2 regions of the Kitasatospora sp. NPDC059408 genome follow, and region 1 is predicted to be linked to the other one. Evidence: riboswitches for the same ligand, from Rfam matches in the RefSeq annotation. Region 1 holds a riboswitch; the other holds the start of a gene.

Region 1 (4,301 bases):
GGGAGGCCGAACCGGAGCCGGGGACGGGGTGGGGGTGGGGGTGGGAGCCGGGGACGGGGCGGCCGGGACGGGTCAGACCGGGATCTCCGTGTGGAGGCGGCCGAGGAGTTCCCAGAAGCGCGGGGCCAGGGGCCGGTCGCGCGGGGGCAGGGTGGGCGTCGCGGCGCCCCAGTGCGGGGAGGACACCTGGTGCTCCTGGTGCAGGGCCGTCAGGACGGTCGCGAGGTCGTCCTCGTGGACCGGCACGAGCCGCGCGACCGCCCGCAGGTGGGGCTGCCAGCGGCCGTCCACGCACCTGCGCAGCCGCTGGTCGAGCTCGGCGCCGCGGCCGGTCACCTCGACGAGTTCGGTGAGCCGCAGTCCGAGCACCTGGGCGAGCGCGTGCGTCCGCTCCTCGTCGCCGTCCCACGTCCCGGTGAGTTCGGCCTCCTGGTAGACGCGCAGGGCGACGCCGATGCGACGGGCGGCGGTGTCCTGGCTCAGTTCGCGGGCCACGCGGTGGTCGCGCAGGCGGGCCGGGCGGGTGCCCATGAGCTGCGCGGGCGGGCACCACAGGGCGCGGGCGAGGGCGATGAACTCCTCCTCGGTGGGGCGCAGCTCGCCGCTCTCCCAGGCGATGACGTGCGTGGGCAGCAGCCGGACGCCGTGCGCGGCCATGCCGCCGGCGACCTGTTCGGGGGTCAGGCCGAGCCCGGCGCGGTGGGCGCGGGCCGCGGCGGGCGAGAACGGCACCGGGGGCAGGGCGGGCGGAGGCTGTCTTCGTCGCATGTGAACGAACGCTAGGGCCGGTACGAACGGGCCCCCAGCCGCCGAACGCACGAAGCGCCGGGGAGGGCGCGCGCGGACCGCTGGAGGATCACACAGGATGTCATGCCCCTGCGGCGGCAGTACTCGGAGGTAGTGACGGGGGCGTTCGGGGGCGCGCGCCGGGCCTCCCTCGTGTGACCAACCCCTCCGTGACCTCGGTTGACTCCCGGTTCGGCCGCGTGATGGGATCCCAGGGCCAAACGGAGGCATGCAGAGGAAGCCGGTGCGAGTCCGGCGCGGTCCCGCCACTGTCACCGGGGAGCACGGCCGGAACGACGCCACGGCGGACCGTCAGTCTTCGCTGACGTACTGCCGGAAGGCTCCGGGGGTGCGTTCGACCCGGAAGCCAGGAGACTCTCGCCCCCGGTACGTCGATCCAGGGCGCGGACCCTGAGTGAGGACTCGCACGCGATGCAGGCTGCCCCGACCCGCCGAGCCCTCCCCTGTCCCCCTCCGTCGTGCGCCCGCTGACCCGCGCCGCCGCCTTCGCGGTCGGCGCCGTCGCGGGCTACCTGGCGGACGCCCGCTACGCCGATCCGCGCCGCGGCCACCCGGTGGCCGTCTTCGGCGGTGCGGCGACCCGTCTGGAGCGCCGGATGTGGCGCGACGACCGGGCCACCGGGGCCGTGTACACGGCGCTCTGCGTGGGCGCCGTCGCGGCGGGCGCGGTGGCGCTGGAGCGGACGGCCGGCCGCCGGCCGCTGGGGCGGGCCGCGCTGGCCGCCGCCGCGACCTGGACGGTGCTCGGCGGCACCTCGCTGACCTGGGAGGCGCGCACGATCGGCCGGGCGCTGGCCGCGGGCGACCTGCCCGCCGCCCGGGAGCGGCTGCCGCACCTGTGCGGGCGCGACCCGAGCGCGCTGGACGGGCAGCAGATCGCCCGCGCCGTCGTGGAGTCGGTGGCCGAGAACACCGCGGACGCCGTCGTGAACGCGCTGGCCTGGGGCGCCCTCGCCGGCACGCCCGGTCTGCTGGCCTTCCGCGCCGTCAACACGCTGGACGCGATGGTGGGTCACCGCTCGCCGCGCCACGCCCGGTTCGGCTGGGCCTCGGCCCGGCTGGACGACGTGGCGGGCTGGCCTGGCGCCCGGCTGACGGCGCTGCTGACGGTGGCCGCCGCGCCGCAGCCGCGGACGGCCTGGCGGGTGTGGCGGCGGGACGGTTCGGCGCATCCGAGCCCGAACGCGGGGCAGGCCGAGTCGGCGTTCGCGGGCGCCGTGGGCGTGCGGCTGGGCGGCACGCTGCGGTACGGCGAGCGCGTCGAGCACCGGCCGGTGCTGGGCGCGGAGCTGCGGCCGGTGACGGTGGACGACATCGAGCGGGCCTGCGCGCTGTCGCGGCGGGTGGGCGCGCTGGCGCTGGGTACGACGGTCGCGGGGCACGTCCTGCTGCGATCGCTGCTGAGGAGGGGAAGGGCATGACCAACGCGCTGCTGGTCGCGGGGACGACCTCGGACGCGGGCAAGAGCGTCGTCACGGCGGGCATCTGCCGGTGGCTGGCCCGCCGGGGCGTCCGGGTGGCGCCGTTCAAGGCGCAGAACATGTCGCTGAACTCGTTCGTGACGGCCGACGGCGCCGAGATCGGCCGGGCCCAGGCGATGCAGGCCCAGGCCGCCCGGGTGGAGCCGGAGGCGGCGATGAACCCGGTGTTGCTCAAGCCCGGCGCGGACGGCCGCAGCCAGGTGGTGCTGCTCGGCAGGCCGGTCGCCGAGGTGGGCGCGCTGGACTACCGCGAGCGCAAGCCCGTCCTGCTGGAGCGCGCCCTGGAGTGCCTGGCGGACCTGCGCCGCCGCTACGACGTGGTGGTGTGCGAGGGCGCGGGCTCGCCCGCCGAGATCAACCTGCGCGACCGGGACATCGCCAACATGGGCCTGGCGACGGCCGCCCGGCTGCCCGTCGTGGTGGTCGGCGACATCGACCGGGGCGGCGTGTTCGCGGCGATGTACGGGACGCTGGCGCTGCTGTCCGAGGAGGACCAGCGGCACGTGGCCGGCTGGTTCGTCAACAAGTTCCGCGGGGACGCCCGGCTGCTGGCGCCCGGTCTGGAGATGCTGCACGGCCTGACCGGCCGTCCGGTGCTCGGCACCCTGCCGATGCTGCCGGGGCTGTGGCTGGACGCCGAGGACTCGCTGGACCTGTCGACGGTAGTGGACCGGGTCGACGGGCGCGGGCCGCTCGGGGCGGACGTGCTGCGGGTGGCCGTGGTGCGCTTCCCCCGGCTGTCGAACTTCACCGACCTGGACGCGCTGGCGCAGGAGCCCGGCGTGCTCGTCCGCTGGGCGACCCGGCCGGAGGAGCTCGCCGACGCCGACCTCGTCGTGCTGCCCGGCACCCGGGCCACCGTGGCCGACCTCGCCTGGCTGCGCGAGCGCGGGCTGGAGCCGGCGCTGCGGGCGCGGGCGGCGGCCGGGCTGCCGGTCCTCGGGGTGTGCGGCGGCTACCAGATGCTGGCGGGCTCGATCGTCGACGACGTCGAGTCCAAGGCCGGTGCCGTCGACGCGCTCGGCCTGCTGCCGACGCGCGTGCGGTTCGGCGTGGAGAAGGTGCTCGCCCGGCCGGTCGGCGAGGCCTACGGGCACCGCGTCGAGGGCTACGAGATCCACCACGGGGTGGTCGCCGTGGACGGCGGGGAGCCCTTCCTGGACGGGTGCCGGGTGGGCTCGGTGTGGGGCACGACCTGGCACGGCGCGCTGGAGAACGACGGGTTCCGCCGGGAGTTCCTGCGCGAGGTGGCCGCGTTGGCGGGCCGCGCGTTCGTCCCGGCGCCGGACACCTCGTTCGCCGAGGCGCGCGAGGCCCGGCTGGACCGTCTGGGGGACCTGATCGAGGAGCACGCGGACACCGACGCGCTGTGGAAGCTGATCGAGGGCGGGGTGCCGGCGGCCGGAACGCTGCCGTTCCTGCCGCCCGGTGCGCCTGAGGAGGCTGGCAACGCATGAGTGACGTCCGCTACCCGTTCACCGCGGTCGTCGGGATGACCGACCTGCGGCTCGGACTGCTGCTGAACGCGGTCTCCCCTGCCGTGGGCGGCGTGCTGGTGCGCGGCGAGAAGGGCACCGCCAAGTCGACGATGGTCCGCGCGCTGGCCGGCCTGCTGCCGTCCATCGCCACCGTCGACGACTGCCGCTTCTCCTGCGACCCGGCCGCGCCCGACCCGCAGTGCCCGGACGGACCGCACGCCTCCTCGGGGAGCAGCGAACGGCCTTCCCAGCTGGTCGAGTTGCCGGTCGGCGTGGCCGAGGACCGGATCGTCGGCTCGCTCGACCTGGAGCGCGCGCTCGCCGAGGGCGTCAAGGCGTACGAGCCCGGACTGCTCGCCAAGGCGCACCGCGGGGTGCTCTACATCGACGAGGTGAACCTGCTCCAGGACCACGTCGTCGACCTGCTGCTGGACGCCGCCGCGATGGGCCGCTCCTACGTCGAGCGCGAGGGCGTCTCGGTGCGGCACGCGGCCCGGTTCCTGCTGGTCGGCACGATGAACCCGGAGGAGGGCGA
Region 2 (4,301 bases), on a different contig from region 1:
CTCGTCGACCTGGACGACGGCCGCACCGGCGGCCTCCAGGTCGGTGACCTCGTCGCGCAGGGCGAGGGCGACCTGGCGGGCGGTCTCGGCGAGCGGCTGGTCGTCGCGCACGAAGGACCAGGCGAGCATGGTGACCGGGCCGGTCAGCATGCCCTTGACCGGGCGGTCCGTCAGGCCTTGCGCGTAGCGGAACCAGCCGACGGTCATCGGGTGCGGGCGGGAGATGTCCCCGGCCAGGACCGGCGGGCGGACGTAGCGGGTGCCGTAGGACTGCACCCAGCCGTGCCGGGTGGCGAGGTAGCCGGTGAGCTGCTCGGCGAAGTACTGGACCATGTCGTTGCGCTCGGGCTCGCCGTGGACGAGGACGTCGAGGCCCGCCTTCTCCTGGTAGGCGATGACCTCGCGGACCTCCGCCTCCATGCGCTCCCGGTAGGCGGCGGCGTCGATCCGTCCCGCGCTCAGGTCGGCGCGCGCGAGGCGCAGTTCGGTGGTCTGCGGGAAGGAGCCGATGGTGGTGGTCGGCAGCAGGGGCAGGCCGAGGCGGGCGCGCTGGGCCTCGGCGCGCTGCGGGTAGGCCTGGGCGCGGCGGGTGTCGTCGAGGGTGACGGCGGCGGAGCGGGCGCGGACGGCCGGGTCCCGGGTGATCGGCGAGCCGGCCCGGGAGGCGAGGTCGGCGCGGTTGGCGGCGAGATCGGCGGTGATCGCCGCGGTGCCCTCGCGCAGGCCGCGGGCCAGCAGCGCCGCCTCCGCGGCCTTCTGCTTGGCGAAGGCGAGCCAGCGCAGGATCTGCGGGTCGACGTCGCGTTCGGCGGAGGCGTCGATCGGCACGTGCAGGAGGGAGCAGGACGGCGCGACGTCGATCCGGTCGGCGAGCCCGAGCAGGGTGGCCAGGGTGGCGAGCGACTGCTCCAGGTCGTTGATCCAGATGTTGCGCCCGTCGATCACGCCGGCCACCAGCCGCTTGCCCGGCAGCCCGCCGGCGGCGGCGAGGTCGTCCAGGTTGGCGGCGGCAGGTCCCGTGAAGTCCAGCGCCAGGCCCTCGACCGGGGCCTTGGCGAGGACCGGGAGCGCCTCGCCCAGACGGTCGAAGTAGCTCGCGACCAGCAGCTTCGGACGGTCGGCCAGCGCACCCAGCTCGCGGTAGGCGCGGGTGGCGGCGTTGAGCTCGGCGGGGGTGCGGTCCTGGACGAGCGCGGGCTCGTCCAGCTGCACCCACTCGGCGCCGGCGGCCTTCAGAGCGGCGAGCAGCTCCGCGTAGACGGGCAGCAGCCGGTCGAGGAGGGTGATCGGCCGGAAGTCGTCGTCGACGCCGGGGGCGGGCTTGGCCAGCAGCAGGTAGGTGACCGGCCCGACCAGCACCGGGCGGGCGGCGTGACCGAGCGCGAGGGCCTCCCGCAGCTCGCCGACCGCCTTGGCCGGATTGGCGGCGAAGGCCGTGCCCGGTCCCAACTCGGGTACCAGGTAGTGGTAGTTGGTGTCGAACCACTTGGTCATCTCCAGCGGAGCGACGTCCTGGGTGCCGCGCGCCATGGCGAAGTACCCGTCCAGCGGGTCGGCATCGACGGCGTCGCGGTGGCGGGACGGGATGGCGCCGACCGCGACGGTGGTGTCCAGCACGTGGTCGTAGAGCGAGAAGTCCCCGGTCGGGATCTCCTCGATGCCGGAGTCGGCGAGCTGCTGCCAGTTTCCCCGGCGCAGGTCGGCGGCGGTGGCGAGCAGCGTCTCGGCGGTGACGGCGCCCTTCCAGTACCCCTCGATCGCCTTCTTGAGCTCCCGGCCCCGGCCCTGGCGGGGGTAGCCGTACGCGGTGGCGAGGGTCGCCGCGGCTGCGGACTTCGTGGTCAAGGGACTCTCCTTCGCGAGTCTGTCTCTCAAGCACCCGGCGACGGGACGAGGACGCGAAGGGATGACGCACCGGGCGAACCGCTGCGCGGGCAGCTCCGCCTGGTGTGGTCGCCGACCCGCCCTCGAGGTCACCGGATGGCCGCGCGCGAACGGTCGCACGCGGGCAGCGGGCAGGTCTTCGGACTCGCGGGCACGGCCGGCCCTTGAAGGGCGGTCACCTACTGGCCGTCGCTTCCCAGACCCGGCCCGGGCCCAGTGCGTATGACGGCGGTCGTTCCCACTCACCGCTGCGGGGCAGTCCCGGACTGGCCAGTTGAATGGCGTCACCGGGTTCCCTCTTGCGACGCCCCGCCTGGCGGACGGGGCGAACCAGCTGCACGGCCAGCCTACGGCCTATCCGCGGTCGCTTCGTCGGGGATTCGGCCATTCGTCCGGATGCTGAGACGACGTCAGGAGACGACGTCGGGATTCGGCGCCACCGCGGACGTGCCGGTGGGGCCGCAGTCGGCCGCGGCCCCACCGGTCCTATCTGTCCTATCGGTCGTACCTGTCGTACCTGTGGTGCTCGGTCGGTCAGGAGGCGTTGAGGGCCGTGTCGTCGATCACGAAGCTGGTCTGGAGCGAGGCGTCCTCGGTGCCGGTGAACTTGATGGTGACGCTCTGCCCGGCGAAGGAGGAGAGGTCGTAGGTGTGCAGGGTGTAGCCGTTGGCCGCGTTGACGTTGGAGAAGGTGGCCAGGGTGGTGGAGTTGGCCTGGACGGTGAGCTTGTCGTAGGCCGTGGTGCCGGTCTCGGCGGTGTCGATGTGCAGCCAGAAGCCGAGCGACGCCTTGCAGCCGGCCGGGATCGTGACGGTCTGGCTCAGGGTGTCGGTGTGGCTGCTGCCGTAGCCGTCGAGCCACGCCTTCCAGGAGCCGGAGCGGGCGGCCTCGCTCGCGGAGTTGTCGATCACGCCGGCGGTCGCGGTCCAGGGCGAGGCGCTACCCGTCTCGAAGCCCGGGTTGCCGAGCAGCTGGCCCGCACCGGTGCAACCGCCGCCCGGGGCGGACACGGCCCAGGTGAAGCTCGTCGAACCGGAGGCGTTGGTGGCGTCCTTCGCCGTCACCGTCACGTTGTACGTGCCCGCCGTCGACGCCGTGCCGCTGATCAGGCCGCTGGAGGCGTCGATGGACAGCCCGGTCGGCAGGCCGCTCGCGCTGTACGTCAGGCTCTGGCCGGAGGCGGAGTCCGTCGCGCGGATCTGCAGGGAGGCGGCGCTGCCCGTGGTGGTGCTCTGGCTGCCCGGGTTGGTGACCGTCACGGTGTTGCCCGTGCTGCTGCCGGCCCGGAAGGCGGTCGGGCCGTTCGGCGTGCCGAGGCCGGTCGGGCCGTCGTAGCCGGGGCCCGCGGTGCACAGGTAGGACGGGGAGCAGGTGCCGTTGGCGCCGCTGGTCACGTCGTTGAGCGCACCCGTGTGCTGGTACGGGTACTGGGACGGGTAGTCGCTCGCGCCCGGGGTGCCGGCGTCGGCGTAGACGGCGGCGATGATCGGCGACGAGGCGCTGGTGCCGCCGTAGACGGCCCAGCCGCTGCCGCCGTAGGTCTGGTAGACGGCGACGCCGGTGGCCGGGTCGGCGACCGCGGACACGTCGGCGACGGTCCGGTTGGAGCAGCCGCTGTCGCTCTGCCAGCTCGGCTTGGGGTCGTAGGCCGAGCAGCCGGAGCCGGCGCCGTTGCCGCCCGAGCTGGAGCCCCAGACGGTCTCGTGCCAGCCCCGCGCGCTGGAGTCGCGGGTCAGCGAGGTGCCGCCGACGGCGGTGACGTACTGGGAGGCCGCCGGGTACTCGGTGCCGTAGCCGGAGTCGCCCGAGGACACGGTGATGGCGACGCCGGGGTGGTTGAAGTACTGGCTGTCCGAGGAGGTGTCGGTGGAGTCCTCGGGGCCGCCGTAGCTGTTGGACACGAACTTCGCGCCCTGGGCGACGGCCTGGTTGACGGCGGCACCGAGGTCGGCCATGTTCGCCGAGCTCGCCTCGACCAGCAGGATGTGGGCGTTCGGGGCGGCGGCGGAGACCATGTCGACGTCGAGGGAGATCTCGCCCGCCCAACCGGTGTCGCCGGCCGGGTAGTTGGTGCCGCCGTTCTGGTCGATCTTCTTGAAGCAGCCGTTGGCGGTGGTGCACGCAGGCAGCCCGTACTGCGCGCGGTAGGTCGCCAGGTCGGACTCGGCGTTGGGGTCGTCGTTGGCGTCGACGATGGCGACGGTCTGCCCGGCGCCGCCGTTGGTCGACAGGCCGTAGGCGCTCTGCAGGTCGGTCGGCCCGAGGCCGGACGGGTTCACGTCGGGCGAGACCGCGCTGAGGGAGAACGCGTGCGGCTGCACCACGTCGGTGCGCACCAGGGCGTCGCAGGACTTCTGGTGACGCTGGGCCGGCTGGGCGCAGGAGTGCCTGACGTTCGCGCCGGAGGTGGCGGCCG

Evidence for each region. A riboswitch is a leader RNA that binds a small molecule or an ion and turns the genes downstream of it on or off. The one in region 1 is predicted to bind cobalamin.
Region 2: another riboswitch for cobalamin. It lies ahead of metE (5-methyltetrahydropteroyltriglutamate--homocysteine S-methyltransferase); the one in region 1 lies ahead of ACFXDE_RS21365 (cobalamin biosynthesis protein).

Annotation. Positions count from the first base shown of each region.
Region 1 is NZ_JBHYWI010000030.1:69,438-73,738, reverse strand. Features, by position in the region: gene ACFXDE_RS21370 (helix-turn-helix domain-containing protein) at 73-768, opposite strand; cobalamin riboswitch at 1,020-1,164, shown strand; gene ACFXDE_RS21365 (cobalamin biosynthesis protein) at 1,266-2,228, shown strand; gene ACFXDE_RS21360 (cobyric acid synthase) at 2,225-3,745, shown strand; gene ACFXDE_RS21355 (putative cobaltochelatase) at 3,742-4,301, shown strand, end outside.
Region 2 is NZ_JBHYWI010000003.1:217,964-222,264, reverse strand. Features, by position in the region: gene metE (5-methyltetrahydropteroyltriglutamate--homocysteine S-methyltransferase) at 1-1,845, opposite strand, end outside; cobalamin riboswitch at 1,997-2,234, opposite strand; gene ACFXDE_RS04625 (putative Ig domain-containing protein) at 2,419-4,301, opposite strand, start outside.